One region of the Streptomyces sp. NPDC050147 genome, then DNA from elsewhere that is predicted to be linked to it. Evidence: riboswitches for the same ligand, from Rfam matches in the RefSeq annotation. Region 1 holds a riboswitch; the other holds the start of a gene.
What was found. A riboswitch is a leader RNA that binds a small molecule or an ion and turns the genes downstream of it on or off. The one in region 1 is predicted to bind glycine.

Region 1 (7,548 bases):
AGGGACCCGTAAGCCCCGAACTCCCGTTGCCCGTACACGTACTTGACCGGATCACTCCGTCGGGCACCGCGCCCACCCGGCTCGCGGGGTGGCGGTTTCTGATCCGCGCCGGCGAGCGAGCCGTCGCCGCCGCGGACACGATGCTGACTCCTGACGGGTGGGCCTTCTCGCACTTCTTCGAAGGCCCGTACATAGCGTCCACGGAGCGCGCCCTTCGTCATGCCGAAGCGATGCCAATGCCGTACCAACCACGACTGTTGTCCGTACCCGAGCTTTACATGCTGACACTCTGGTTGCACGGCGACTGCACCGCGGACGGCGCCGGCGGCCACCTCGCGCCCTCAGATGTCCTCGTGCCCCTGGCGCCCGCGCCCCCGGGCATCGCGGCGCACCATCCGCACCGCGCGTCGGAGCTCCTGAAGGTCCTCACGCACCGCATGGCCCCGGCACCGCTGCTCGGCTCACCCGCCTGACCTCGCAGCACGTCCCCGTGCCCCGCCGCCGTCCAGGCCGCGGGGCTCGGTGCATGGTGTGCCCATACGGACTAGCCCGGTATGACCACCCCGAACCACCCGAAGAGACAGTGCAGTTGGGCTGAACCGTCCGGGCGGGTGATACGTCATTAAGCAGTAAGGAGCGCTGCCGCTAAATCCCTGCGGATTCACGCCCGTAGGGCAACACTGGGACAGGACCGACTTGACGGGGGGCGGCCATGAACACCGCATCGAGCCGCAAAGCAGACGTCACAGCCATCACATCGCAGCGAAAGAACCCATCCATGTGCCAGCACCAACCACCGTGCCCGACAGCCGACTCCGCGGACCGGGAGGCCGCGCTCCTCATCGCGAGCCACCCGGAGCAGGGCTGGAGCCTGCTGTGCAACGGCGTCCTCCTCTTCGAGGACACCGGTGAGCTGCTGCCGGACGGCCAGATCATCGCCCCGCACCGACCGCTGGGCACGGACAAGATCATGACCGCCGCCTGACCCGGCGGCCGCACGGCACGGACAGACAAGGGGCCGACCCGGAGACACACCTCCGGACCGGCCCCCCTCGCATGTTCGGGCCCCGCTGTCAGTCCTCGTACGCATCCAGCGGCGGGCAGGAGCAGACCAAATTCCGGTCGCCGTACGCCTGATCGATGCGGCGCACCGGCGGCCAGTACTTGTCCGCGGCCACCACACCGGCCGGGAAGACGGCCTCCTCGCGGCTGTACGCGTGCTCCCACTCCCCGCCGAGCGCGGCAGCGGTGTGCGGGGCGTTCCGCAGCGGGTTGTCATCGGCGGGCCAGTCGCCGCCCACCTTCTCGATCTCCGCGCGAATGCTGATCATCGCCTCGCAGAACCGGTCGATCTCGACCAGGTCCTCGCTCTCGGTCGGCTCGATCATCAGCGTCCCCGCGACCGGGAACGACATGGTCGGCGCGTGGAAGCCGTAGTCGATGAGCCGCTTCGCGATGTCGTCGACACTGACACCGGTCGCCTTGCTGATCGGCCGCAGATCGATGATGCACTCGTGCGCGACGAGCCCGCCGGGGCCGGTGTAGAGCACGGGGTAATGCGGCTCCAGGCGCTTGGCGATGTAGTTCGCGGAGAGCACCGCGACCTGCGTGGCGCGCTTGAGGCCCTCGCCGCCCATGAGGCGTACGTACGCCCAGGAGATCGGCAGGATTCCGGCCGAGCCCCACGGCGCGGCGGAGATCGGGCCGACCCCCGTCTCGGGGCCCGCGGCGGGCTGCAGCGGGTGGTTGGGCAGGTACGGCGCGAGGTGCTCGCGCACACCGACCGGACCGACGCCGGGGCCACCGCCGCCGTGCGGGATGCAGAAGGTCTTGTGCAGGTTCAGGTGCGAGACGTCGCCGCCGAACTTGCCGGGCTGGGCGAGACCCACAAGGGCGTTGAGGTTCGCCCCGTCGACGTACACCTGGCCGCCCGCCTCGTGCACCTGGGCGCAGATGTCGGCGACGTGCTCCTCGAACACACCGTGCGTGGACGGGTACGTGATCATGAGCACGGACAGTTCGTCGCGGTGCTTCTCGATCTTGGCGCGCAGGTCCTCGACGTCGATCTCGCCGTCGTCGCTGGTCTTCACGACGACGACCTTCATGCCGGCCATCACGGCGCTCGCGGCGTTGGTGCCGTGCGCGGACGACGGGATGAGGCAGACGGTGCGCTGCTCGTCGCCGTTGGCGCGGTGGTAGCCACGGACCGCGAGCAGACCGGCGAGCTCACCCTGCGAACCGGCGTTGGGCTGCAGGGAGACCTTGTCGTACCCGGTGACCTCGGCGAGCCGCTCCTCCAGCTCACGGATGAGCGTCAGATAGCCCTGCGCCTGCTGGGCGGGCGCGAAGGGGTGCAGCTGGCCGAACTCGGGCCAGGTGACCGGCTCCATCTCGGTGGTCGCGTTGAGCTTCATGGTGCAGGAGCCCAGCGGGATCATGCCGCGGTCGAGCGCGTAGTCGCGGTCGGCCAGCTTGCGCAGGTAGCGCAGCATGGCGGTCTCGGAGCGGTACTGGTGGAAGACGGGGTGCGTCAGGTACTCGTCGTCGCGCGACAGCTCCGCCGGAAGCGAGTCCTCGGTCTCCGCGTCGAGCGCCTCGATGTCGGCCTCAACCCCGAAAGCGGTCCAGATCGCGGTCACTTGCTTGCGCGTGGTGGTCTCGTCGCAGGCCAGGGAGACATGATCGGCGTCGACCTGGTGGATGTTGACGCCACCCTCGCGGGCCGCGGCGACGAGCGCCTCGGCCCTGCCGGGCACCCGCACGGTGAGGGTGTCGAAGTACGCGCCGTGCACGACCTCGACCCCGCCCGCGGTGAGCCCCGCGGCGAGCACGGTGGCGTAGCGGTGGGTACGCCGTGCGATGGACTTGAGACCCTCGGGTCCGTGGTAGACCGCGTACATTCCGGCCATCACGGCGAGCAGCACCTGCGCGGTACAGATGTTGCTGGTGGCCTTCTCGCGGCGGATGTGCTGCTCACGGGTCTGCAGCGCGAGCCGGTAGGCCCTGTTGCCGTCCGCGTCCACGGAGACGCCGACGAGCCGCCCCGGCAGGCTGCGGGCGAACTTCTCGCGCACCGCCATGTAACCGGCGTGCGGGCCGCCGAAGCCCATCGGGACGCCGAAGCGCTGCGTCGTCCCGACGGCGATGTCGGCGCCGAGCTCACCGGGCGAGGTGAGCAGCGTGAGGGCCAGCAGGTCCGCGGCGACGGAGACGATGGCACCGAGTTCGTGCGCCTGCTCGATGAGGGGCTTGATGTCGCGTACGGCACCGGAGGCGCCGGGGTACTGGATCAGTACGCCGACGACACCGCGCTCGGCGACCTCGGCCGGGACGCCCTGGCTCAGATCGGCGACGACGACGTCCACACCCGTCGGCTCGGCGCGGGTCTGGATGACGGCTATCGTCTGCGGCAACGCGTCGGCGTCGACCAGGAACACACCGTCCTTGACCTTGCCCATGCGCCGCGAGAGCGCCATGGCCTCGGCGGCGGCGGTGCCCTCGTCGAGCAGCGAGGCGCCGGAGGTGGGCAGCCCGGTCAGCTCGGCGACGACGGTCTGGAAGTTGAGCAGCGCCTCGAGGCGGCCCTGGGAGATCTCGGGCTGGTACGGCGTGTAAGCGGTGTACCACGCCGGGTTCTCCATCACGTTCCGCAGGATCACCGGCGGGGTGAAGGTCCCGTAGTAACCGAGCCCGATCATGGAATCGAGGACCTGGTTGCGGTCCGCGAGGGAACGCAGTTCGGCGAGCACCTCGGCCTCGGTGCGTGCCCCCGGAAGGTTCAGCGCCTCGGCGTTCTTGATCACATCCGGCACGGCGGCCGCGGTGAGCTCGTCGAGCGAGCCGTACCCGACCTGCGCGAGCATCTTGGCCCGTGCTTCCACATCGGGACCGATGTGCCGCTGCTCGAAGGGGATGCCCTGTTCGAGCTGTGAGAGCGGGATACGAGGGGTGGCGGTCATTGCGGAGGCCTCCTGGTCTGACGCGACCTGCGAGGGGCACCACGGCGCGGGTACCCGGACGGCCTCCCCCTCTGTCATCTCAACCTGAGAGTTTCACCGGTCCACGCCCCGCGAGAGGCGTCGTACCGGCTTTCACCGTCGGTGAGGAAGGGGACCGGAACGTGCCCGCCCGACGCCCGCCCTACTTTCCAGAGTGACCTCGTCCGTGCGGTACAGGGGCCTGAGAGATTCCGGGGAGGAGTTGCTCCTTCGGCGCCTCCGGTGTCTCCACCGGAGAGCTCTCCCGCACGGGGTCAGCAGCCAAGCGCCAGCCTACCAGCGCGGACCGTGACCGTTCCCTCGAGTGGCCACCTGCCCCGAAGTGCTCTTTCGTAGTGATTGCGAACGAACGAGGATGAGTTACGCCCCACTTCGACACGCCTCGACCAGTTGGAGGGCCCGTGCAGACCGACATCGATCCGCGCCACTTGATCGGCCGGAAGGCGTTCGACCGGAACGGGGCCAAGATCGGCACGATCGACGAGGTCTATCTCGACGACGCGACGGGCGCCCCGGAGTGGGCGGCCATACGCACGGGTCTGTTCAGCAGGGACACGTTCGTCCCCCTGGAACCGAGTGAGCTCAGGAGCGACGGCACCCTGCGCATCCCCTTCGAACGCTCACTGATCAAGGACGCCCCCGATTTCGGCGTGGGCCGCCACCTCTCCCCCGAACAGGAACTGCAGCTCTACCACCATTACGGCCTGGACATCGCGCCCCCGCCTCCCCCGCCACCGCCGCCGGACAAGGACTTCGGCAACATCGCGGGCCGGGACAGCCCCTGACGCCCGCCCGGCCCCCAAGTGGCCCCTTCGGGGGAGCCACCGGCGTCACCGCGGCTCCAGCGCCTCAGGCGACGCCACCAGAGGCAAGGGCTCCGCGGGCTCGAGCGCCGGATCATCCGTACGGAACGTCCGCACTCGCCCCGGCGTCGAGGACTCCGGCGTCTCGAAGCGAACCGTCACCCGCCCCAGGCCGCTGCCCTGCACCCACCCGTGCCCATACTCGGCATGCCGCACGTCGTGCCCGGCGGCCCACCGTCGCTCGGCCGGAACGACCGGCTCCGCCACCGTCTCGACCACGGGTTCCGCCCCTGCATCCCCGGCGCCCTCCTCCTCCGCCTTCTGCTGCGTCTCCAGAGCCTCCGCCGCCTCGGCCCGGGCCTCGGCCTGCGCCTGGGCCTGTGCCTGCGCGAAGAGGTCCTCCTGCGTGTAGTCGGCGAGCCCCGTGACGCCCACCCCGAGGAGCCGCACGCCCCCGGTGGTGTCCACGGACTCGAGAAGACGCGCGGCGGCCTCACGGACCACTCCGGGGTCGTCCGTCGGCCCGCGCAGCGTCTCGGAGCGCGTCAGCGTCGAGAAGTCGAACCGCCGCACCTTCAGGACGATGGTCCGCCCCGAGTGCCCCGCCGCGCGCAGCCGCTCCACGCACCGGTCGGCGAGCCGCGTGACCTCGCCCCTGACCCGCACCCGGTCATGGATATCCACGTCGTAGGTGTCCTCCACGCTGACCGACTTGGACTCCCGCTCCGCCACCACGGGCCGCTCGTCCCGCGCCAGCGCCATCGCGTACAGCGCGCTCCCGTGCGACTTCCCGAGCAGTCGTACGAGCTCGTCCTCGCCCGCCTCCGCGATCTCCCCCACGGTCGTGATCCCGCCCCGCCGCAGATGGTCCCCGGTGGCGGGACCGACGCCCGGCAGGGTCCGCACCGACATCGGCGCGAGCAGGCCCCGCTCGGTGCCCGGCACTATCAGCCGCAGCCCGTCGGGCTTGGCCTCCTCCGAAGCGATCTTCGCCAGCATCTTGGACGCAGCGAGCCCGACCGACCCCGCGAGCCCCGTCACCGCCTTGATGTCGGCCCGCAACCGCTCGCCCACATCCAGCGCGGACGCCTGGTCGTCGGCCACGCCGCCCGCCTCCAGGTCGACGAAGGCCTCGTCCAGGCTGAGCGGCTCCACCAGCGGCGACAGCTCCCGCAGCAGCGACATCACCTGGTCGCTGATCTCTCGGTAGAGCCCGAAGCGGGGCACCAGATAGGCGGCATTGGGCGCCAGGCGCCGCGCCTGCCCCATGGGCATCGCCGAGTGCACACCGAACTTCCGCGCCTCGTACGAGGCCGTGGCCACCACGCCTCGCGGCCCGAGCCCGCCCACGATGACGGCTTTCCCGCGCAGACTCGGCTTCGCGGCTTGCTCGGCAGACGCGTAGAAGGCATCCATGTCGAGATGCAGGATCGTGGGCGCGGTTCTCACATCTCTGATGCTGCCCTACGCCACTGACAACGCCGCTTCACACGGCCCTGTTGCGCCGCCTCGCGAGCTCGTCGGCGGGGTTCTGCCGCACCAGCGTCTCTCCGGTGTCGATCCGCTCCCCGTGCAGCTGCGAAAGCGCCGCTTCCACGTCCCGCCACACGACGCCCACGGCGATCCCGAAGACCCCCTGGCCGCCCTGGAGCAGGTCGTGGACCTCGTCGGGCGACGTGCACTCGTAGACCGTCGCGCCGTCGCTCATGAGCGTCATCCGCTCCAGGTCCCGGAAACCGCGGTCACGCAGATGCTGGACCGTGGTCCGGATGTTCTGCAGGGACACACCCGTGTCGAGGAACCGCTTCACGATCTTCAGGACGACGACGTCCCGGAAGCTGTAGAGCCGCTGGGTCCCCGAACCGCCCGCGGACCGCACGCTGGGCTCGACCAGGCCCGTACGGGCCCAGTAGTCGAGCTGTCGGTAGGTGATGCCGGCGGCCGCGCACGCGGTCGGCCCCCGGTAACCGATCTGTTCCTGTTCGGACTGTCCGGACGTGGCGTCCCCGCTCCCCTGAACGCTCCCCTGAACCACCATCGGCCTCTGCGGAGAGTGACCGGCCGTGCTGCTGTGAAGCGGATACGGCCCACCCATCGCCGTACCGTCGCCGCTGCTTCTCACGCCGACCTCCGTCCTTGACCTGCCTTCACGACGGTAGGCAGTCACCAGGGGCTCGTCAACGATCGCCACACTCGGCACGCCGAGTGATAATCACCCTAAGAGTGGTTTGCTGTACCGCACCGCCGGGAAAGGCTAGCCGAATGGCCCGCCGGAGCCCCGGTGAGCGACGGCCTACTGGCTGTTGGTACCGAAGTCCTCGGGAGAGATCTGGTCGAGGAACTCGCGGAACTTCTCCACCTCGTCCTCCTGCTCGTCCGGAATGGCGATGCCCGCGTCGTCGAGGACACCGTCGCTGCCGTAGATCGGCGTCCCCGTACGGAGCGCTAGCGCTATGGCGTCGGACGGGCGGGCGCTCACCTCGACTCCACTGGAGAAGACCAGCTCCGCGTAGAAGACACCTTCTCGGAGATCTGTGATGCGCACCTCGGTGAGCTCCTGACCCACCGCCTCCAGCACGTCCTTGAACAGGTCGTGGGTCAGCGGCCGCGCGGGCGCCATCCCCTGCTGTGCGAAGGCGATCGCGGTCGCCTCCCCTGGTCCGATCCAGATGGGGAGGTAGCGATCGCCTCCCACTTCACGCAGGAGCACGATCGGTTGGTTGGAGGGCATTTCCACCCGGACACCT
Region 2 (7,548 bases), on a different contig from region 1:
AGCTCGCCACGGTCCTTGTCACGCACCACCTGGAGGAGCTCCCGGCCGGTACGACGCACGCGCTGCTGCTGCGTGACGGCCGCGCGCTAGCCTCCGGCGCCGTGGACGACGTACTGACCAGCGACCAGGTGAGCAAGTGCTTCGACCACCCGGTGCGGTTGGAGCGCACCGAGGGGCGCTGGAGCGTGCGGCGCGCCCGCTGACCGCGCGGAAGGGGCCCGGCGCACTCACGTGCCGGGCCCCTTCCGCGTACTGCCTGCCCCTACTTGTTCAAGCTCGCCCAGAACTCGTCGAAAGAGAGGCGCTTGTCCTTGTCGGTGTCCTTCGTGCCGATCACGGCCTCGGCGACCGTCTCGGTGACGTAGAAGTCCCCCATCTTCGCCATGGCCGACTTCCACTCGACCGCCGTGATGAAGCCGTCGCCGTCCGCGTCGAACTGCTCGAACGTCTTACGCGCTTCCTCGATGTCCGCCACCGGATCCACCCCTTCTTCGTGCACTGCTGACGAGGGTTAGGGTATCGGCCGTTCGAGGACGCGATCACAAGGAGTACGCCCATGGCCAGCACCTCTGCCTCGCTCGGAGCGATCCTCGACGCGGCGGCCCGCGGTCAGTTCCCGCCGCCCGACGGCACCACCACCGTCGTGCCGCAGCCCTGCCACCGCGACGCGGGCGTGATCGCCTTCACCGCGCACTCGGTGGTCTTCACGGACGAGGATCCGCAGTGGGTGCACGCCACCCTCGCCGCGCTCGACTGTGATGCGCTGGCCGCCACGATGAACCCCGTCTTCCTCGCCGCCTTCCTGGAGCGGACGGGACGCGCGACGGACACCACCGACCTGCTGACCGTGGCCGACGCCCTGCCGGGCGGGCCCGACCCGGCTCTGGGGCTCCGCGAGATCGACGACCCGGACCACCCCCGGGTGGCGCGGGCCCGTAAGCGCCGGGACGACGTACGGGTGTGGTCCGCCGACAGCGGCGGGGTACTGGTGCTCGGACGCGGACTCGCCGGACGCTGGGAGGCCGCGATCGAGGTCGGCGAGGACGTACGCCACCGGGGGCTCGGCCGGGCGCTGGGGCTCGCGGCCCGGCATCTGGTGCCTGACGGGGACCACGTGTGGGCCCAGCAGTCCCCGGGCAACGCGCGCAGCGTGCGGGTCTTTCAGGCGGCGGGGTACCGGCCGGTGGGCGCGGAGGCGTTGTTCGTCGCACGGTGAGACTGCCGGTAGCCGGTAGCCGGTAGCCGGTGACCGTGGCCGCGGCTCAGCACTCGATGATGTTCACCGCGAGCCCGCCCCGCGCCGTCTCCTTGTACTTCACGCTCATGTCGGCGCCGGTCTCCTTCATGGTCTTGATGACCTTGTCGAGGGACACCTTGTGGCTGCCGTCGCCGCGCATCGCCATCTTCGCCGCGGTGACGGCCTTGACCGCCGCCATGCCGTTGCGCTCGATGCACGGGATCTGGACGAGGCCGCCGACCGGGTCGCAGGTCAGGCCGAGGTTGTGCTCCATGCCGATCTCGGCCGCGTTCTCGACCTGCTCGGGGGAGCCGCCCAGGACCTCGGCGAGGGCGCCCGCCGCCATCGAGCAGGCGGAGCCGACCTCGCCCTGGCAGCCGACCTCGGCGCCGGAGATCGAGGCGTTCTCCTTGAAGAGCATGCCGATCGCGCCCGCGGCGAGCAGGAAGCGGACCACGCCCTCCTCGTCGGCCCCGGGGATGAAGTTCATGTAGTAGTGCAGGACCGCCGGGATGATGCCCGCGGCGCCGTTCGTCGGGGCGGTCACGACCCGGCCGCCCGCGGCGTTCTCCTCGTTCACCGCCATCGCGTACAGCGTGATCCACTCCATGGAGCGGGCCAGCGGATCGCCCTCGGCGCGCAGCTGCCGTGCCGAGTTGGCGGCGCGGCGGCGGACCTTGAGGCCGCCCGGCAGGATGCCCTCGCGGGACATGCCGCGCGAGACGCAGGACTGCATGACGCCCCAGATGTCGAGCAGACCCGAGCGGATCTCCTCCTCGGTGCGCCACGCCTTCTCGTTCTCCAGCATCAGCGCGGAGATGGAGAGGCCGGTCTCCTGAGCCAGGCGCAGCAGCTCGTCGCCGGTGCGGAAGGGGTGCTTCAGGACCGTGTCGTCCGGCACGATCGGGTTCTCGCCGGCCACGGCGTCGTCGTCGACCACGAAGCCGCCGCCCACGGAGTAGTACGTCTTCTCCAGGACGAGGCCGCCGTCACGGTCGTACGCGAAGATCGTCATGCCGTTGGCGTGGTACGGCAGGGCCTTGCGGCGGTGCAGGACCAGGTCCTCGTCGAAGTCGAAGTCGATCTCTTGCATGCCGAGGAGGTTGAGGCGGCCGGTGCTCTTGATCTGCTCGACGCGGTCGTCGGCGAACTCGACGTCGACCGAGCGCGGAGACTCGCCCTCCAGGCCGAGCAGGACCGCCTTCGGGGTGCCGTGGCCGTGGCCCGTCGCACCCAGCGAGCCGTAGAGCTCGGCCCGTATCGCGGTGGTGTGGGCCATCAGGCCCTCGTTCTTGAGGCGGCTCGCGAAGATGCGGGCGGCGCGCATGGGACCGACCGTGTGGGAGCTGGACGGGCCGATACCGACCGAGAACAGGTCGAAGACCGAGAGGGCCACGAGAAACTCCAATGGTGGTTGGTAGACGCCGTTGTCTGCCGGGGTGGTGCAGAGAACTACGGAAAGCGGGGCATGAGCCGGGGCACCGCACTCACTGTCTTCACTGTCCAGTGTGCGCGGTGCCCCGAAGGTTCGTACGAAGGAAAGCGTACGAAAATGCTACAGGTTGGGGTACAGCGGGTGCTTTGCTGCCAAGGCCGAGACGCGGGCCTTGAGCGACTCCGCGTCGAAGCCCGGCTTCAGCGCCTCGGCGATGACGTCGGCGACCTCACGGAAGTCGTCCTCCTGGAAGCCGCGGGTCGCGAGCGCGGGCGTACCGATCCGCAGGCCCGAGGTGACCATCGGGGGGCGCGGGTCGTTCGGGATCGCGTTGCGGTTGACCGTGATGCCGACCTCGTGGAGACGGTCCTCGGCCTGCTGGCCGTCGAGCTCGGAGTTGCGCAGGTCCACCAGGACCAGGTGCACGTCCGTGCCGCCGGACAGAACGTCGACGCCGACGGCCTTCGCGTCGTCCTGGACCAGGCGCTCGGCCAGGATGCGGGCGCCGTCCAGGGTGCGCTGCTGGCGCTCCTTGAACTCCTCGGAGGCGGCGATCTTGAAGGAGACGGCCTTGGCCGCGATCACGTGCTCCAGCGGGCCGCCCTGGAAGCCGGGGAAGACCGCGGAGTTCAGCTTCTTCGCGAAGTCCTTGTTGCGGGCCAGGATGACGCCGCCGCGCGGGCCGCCGAGCGTCTTGTGCGTGGTGGAGGTGACCACGTCCGCGTACGGCACCGGGTTGGGGTGCAGACCGGCGGCGACGAGACCCGCGAAGTGCGCCATGTCGACCCACAGCTTCGCGCCGACCTCGTCGGCGATCCGGCGGAACTCGGCGAAGTCCAGCTGACGCGGGTAGGCGGACCAGCCCGCGATGATCACCTTCGGGCTGTTCTCCTTGGCCAGGCGCTCGACCTCGGCCATGTCGACCAGACCGGCCTCGTCCACGTGGTAGGCGACCACGTTGAACTGCTTGCCGGAGAAGTTCAGGCGCATGCCGTGGGTGAGGTGGCCGCCGTGTGCCAGGTCGAGGCCGAGAATCGTGTCGCCGGGCTGGGCGATCGCGAAGAGGGCGGCCTGGTTGGCGGAGGCGCCGGAGTGCGGCTGGACGTTGGCGTACTCGGCGCCGAACAGGTCCTTGATCCGGTCGATCGCGATCTGCTCGGTCACGTCGACGTGCTCGCAGCCGCCGTAGTAGCGGCGGCCGGGGTAGCCCTCGGCGTACTTGTTGGTGAGGACCGTGCCCTGGGCTTCCATGACCGCGACCGGAGCGAAGTTCTCCGAGGCGATCATTTCCAGGGTGGACTGCTGACGGTGGAGCTCGGCGTCGACGGCGGCGGCGACGTCCGGGTCCAGCTCGTGGAGAGGGGTGTTGAGAAGCGACATCAGGTGGTCCCTAAGGGTCTTCGGGGGGCTTCAGCTGCCGGAGAACTCGGTGTACTCGTCCGCGGAGAGCAGGTCCTTCGGCTCCTCCGTGATCCGCACCTTGAACAGCCAACCACCCTCGAACGGGGCGGAGTTGACCAGCGACGGGTCGTCCACGACGTCCTGGTTCGACTCGACGACCTCGCCGGTCACCGGCGAGTACAGGTCGCTGACCGACTTGGTCGACTCGAGCTCGCCGCACGTCTCGCCCGCGGTCACCGCGGCGCCGGCCTCGGGCAGGTCGGCGTAGACGACGTCACCGAGCGCGTTGGCCGCGTGCTCCGTGATGCCGACGGTCGCCACACCGTCCTCGGCGGCCGAGAGCCACTCGTGCTCCTTGCTGTAACGCAGCTGCTGGGGGTTGCTCATGACCTGAATTCTCCTGTACGCGGGGGAGTGCTGGTGAACGAGGCTGCTGTGCGGGGTGTCACTTCTGGCGCTTGTAGAACGGGAGCGCCACGACCTCGTACGGCTCGTGCGTGCCGCGGATGTCCACGCCGACGCCCGGGGTGCCCGGGGCGGAGTGCTCCGCGTCGACGTACGCGATGGCGATCGGCTTGCCCAGCGTCGGGGACGGGGCGCCCGAGGTGACCTCGCCGATGACCTTGCCGTCGGCGACCACCGAGAAGCCCGCGCGCGGGACGCGGCGGCCCGAAGCGATCAGGCCGACCAGCTTGCGCGGGGGAGCGGTCTCGGCGCGCTCGGCGGCGGCCGCGAGCGCCGCGCGCCCCACGAAGGTGTCGGACTGCGAGGTCTTCTCGAACTTGACGACCCGGCCGAGACCGGCGTCGAAGGGCGTCAGATCCGCGGTCAGCTCGTGCCCGTACAGCGGCATGCCCGCCTCAAGACGCAGCGTGTCGCGGCAGGAGAGCCCGGCGGGAACCAGACCGACGGGCTCGCCCGCCTCCATCAGCGCGCCCCACAGCTTCTCGGCGTCACCGGGCGCCACGAAGAGCTCGAAGCCGTCCTCGCCGGTGTAGCCGGTGCGGGCGATCAGCGCGGGTACACCCGCGACCGTGCCCGGCAGGCCCGCGTAGTACTTCAGGCCATCCAGGTCGGCGTCCGTGAGTGACTTCAGGATGCCGGGGGACTCGGGACCCTGGACGGCGAGCAGGGCGTACGCGTCGCGGTCGTCGCGGACCTCGGCGTCGAAGCCGCCGACGCGGGCGGTGAGCGCGTCGAGCACGACCTGGGCGTTCGACGCGTTGGCGACGACCATGTACTCGGGGGCCTCGGTCTCGCCCAGGCGGTAGACGATCAGGTCGTCCAGGATCCCGCCGTCCTCGGCACAGATCATCGTGTAGCGGGCGCGGCCGACACCGATGGAGCCGATGTTGCCGACGAGCGAGAAGTTCAGGAAGTCCACGGCCTCGGGCCCGGTGACCGTGATCTCGCCCATGTGGGAGAGGTCGAAGAGACCGGCCTTGGTGCGTACGGCGTTGTGCTCGTCGCGCTCGCTCGCGTAGCGGAGCGGCATGTCCCAGCCCGCGAAGTCGGTCATGGTCGCGCCGAGCGCACGATGCACGGCATCGAGTGCGGTCAGACGGGGGGCAGTACTCATTCGTGGAACTCCCAGGGGCATGACGGGTGAGGTCGATCCTCCCCATCTGTCATCGGAACCTGAGAGGTTCACCACGACCCGTACGTACATCTCGTACAGGGGGTCATGACTTGCACCTTGGGTGGAGCCGCCGTGGCGACCCGCTTTTCAGATGTGCCTCGCCCGCGCGGTACGGGGCCTGAGAGATTCAAGGGAGGGACTTGCTCCTTCGGCGCCCCGGTGCGTCAATCGACGGCCACCGGGAACTCTCCCGCGCGGATTCAAACGGCCTGTATGGAGTTTGCGCGCACATCATTGCACGCGCCTGCGTCACAAGGCAGTGCCAGTCCAGTAATGCTGTTGTGCCGCATTACCTTCTCTTTACACTTGCCGGGGAAGCTGCGGGAAGCAGGTACGTGACCGCTAAGGGGAGGCCGATCACGGTGCGCAGGACCAGCGTCTACGCGACCAACACAGGGGTGGCCCTGCCCAAACAGGCCGCCGTCCCGACCAGGGAGAGCTGCGGCCCCCTGCCGGCGGCCGTCGTCCGCGACCTGCGGCAGCGGACCGGCCACAGCCCGCACCGTCTGACGTTCGGCGAGGGCGACCTGATCGTCGTCTCCGGGCTGCCGGGCAGCGGCAAGTCCACGCTGATGCGCAGAGCCGTCGCGGGCCCGCGCATCGACTCGCAGGACACCCGCGACCGCTGGGCCCGGCGCATGCCGAGCCTCCTGCCGTACGCGGTGTACCGCCCCCTGGTCCGCCTCGCGCACTACGCGGGCCTGCGCAGAGCCCTGCGCTCCGGCGAGGGCGTCGTGGTGCACGACTGCGGCACCCAGGCGTGGGTGCGCCGCTGGCTGGCCCGCGAGGCCGCGCGGCGCGGCACGACCCTGCACCTGCTGCTGCTCGACGTGCCACCGGACACCGCCATGGAGGGGCAGCTCGCACGCGGGCGCGGCGTGTCGCGGTACGCCTTCGCGCGGCACCGCAGGACGGTCGGCCGGCTCGTCGGCGCCGCCGAGCGCGGCGACCTGCCGCGCGGATGCGGCTCGGCGGTGCTCCTGGACCGGGCGGCGGCCGGGGTGCTGCGGGGGATCGGCTTCGGGGACTGAGCCGCCCGCCGCGCTAGGGTCGTGCCGCAGGCAGAGCGGGACCGAGCAGGGGTTAGAAGTGATGGACATTCCGGCGCAGGCGCATCCCCATCCGTACGGAGGATGGCCGGGCAACGAACTCGAAGAGGTGCTCGCGGCGTCCCTGGGCGCCCCCGGCGCGCCTCAGGCGTCCGCGGGGGCCCGCATCGTCGAGGTACTCGGCCGCAGCCGCGTCTGGGTCCCGCTGCCGAACGGCGGAGCCCCCGACAGCGGCACCCTGGACCTGCCCACGCTGGAGATCGACGGTCAGGCCTACGTCCCCGTCTTCAGCTCCGAGCAGCAGTTCCAGCAGGCCACCGGTGGCCGGATGAGCTGCACCGTGGCGCCCGCCGTGGAGTTCGCGCGCGGCCTGCCCCCGCAGCTGGGCATCGCGGTCAACCCGGACGGCACGGTCGGTGTGCCGCTGCCGCCGCCGGCCGTCGCCGAGCTCTGCCGCGCCGGGCGCACCCCGCTGGACGGTCCCGCGACCGGCGGCCGGGTCCGCCTCTTCGAACCGGACTGGCAGGAGGACCCGGTGGACTTCCTGTCCGCCGCCGCCCGCGAGTTCGAGGCCACCGGGGTCGTCCTGAGCGCCCGCCGCTGTCTGGCGAGCGTCGAGGGCGGTGCGCCCTCCCTGTTCGTCGGCGTCGAACTGACCTCCTGGGAGGGCAGCGCGCGCGAGCTGCCGATGGAAGCCGTGGGCCGGGCCCTGGGGCAGGCCCCGGTGGCCTGGCCGGTGAACCTGGTGCTGCTCGACGTGGCCCAGGACCCGGTCGGCGACTGGATG

Region 2: linked by a shared signal. The riboswitch ahead of gcvT (glycine cleavage system aminomethyltransferase GcvT) and the one ahead of gcvP (aminomethyl-transferring glycine dehydrogenase) in region 1 are both predicted to bind glycine.

Annotation. Positions count from the first base shown of each region.
Region 1 is NZ_JBFALJ010000048.1:14,820-22,367, forward strand. Features, by position in the region: gene AB0I94_RS40940 (hypothetical protein) at 1-473, shown strand, start outside; gene AB0I94_RS40945 (DUF5999 family protein) at 779-985, shown strand; gene gcvP (aminomethyl-transferring glycine dehydrogenase) at 1,074-3,959, opposite strand; glycine riboswitch at 4,158-4,255, opposite strand; gene AB0I94_RS40955 (PRC-barrel domain-containing protein) at 4,400-4,783, shown strand; gene AB0I94_RS40960 (DNA polymerase IV) at 4,829-6,250, opposite strand; gene AB0I94_RS40965 (MerR family transcriptional regulator) at 6,288-6,923, opposite strand; gene AB0I94_RS40970 (bifunctional nuclease family protein) at 7,095-7,548, opposite strand, start outside.
Region 2 is NZ_JBFALJ010000038.1:45,555-53,102, forward strand. Features, by position in the region: gene AB0I94_RS38915 (ATP-binding cassette domain-containing protein) at 1-203, shown strand, start outside; gene AB0I94_RS38920 (EF-hand domain-containing protein) at 263-475, opposite strand; gene AB0I94_RS38925 (GNAT family N-acetyltransferase) at 557-1,216, shown strand; gene AB0I94_RS38930 (L-serine ammonia-lyase) at 1,263-2,633, opposite strand; gene glyA (serine hydroxymethyltransferase) at 2,793-4,052, opposite strand; gene gcvH (glycine cleavage system protein GcvH) at 4,083-4,460, opposite strand; gene gcvT (glycine cleavage system aminomethyltransferase GcvT) at 4,519-5,652, opposite strand; glycine riboswitch at 5,810-5,915, opposite strand; gene AB0I94_RS38950 (AAA family ATPase) at 6,069-6,743, shown strand; gene AB0I94_RS38955 (enhanced serine sensitivity protein SseB) at 6,805-7,548, shown strand, end outside.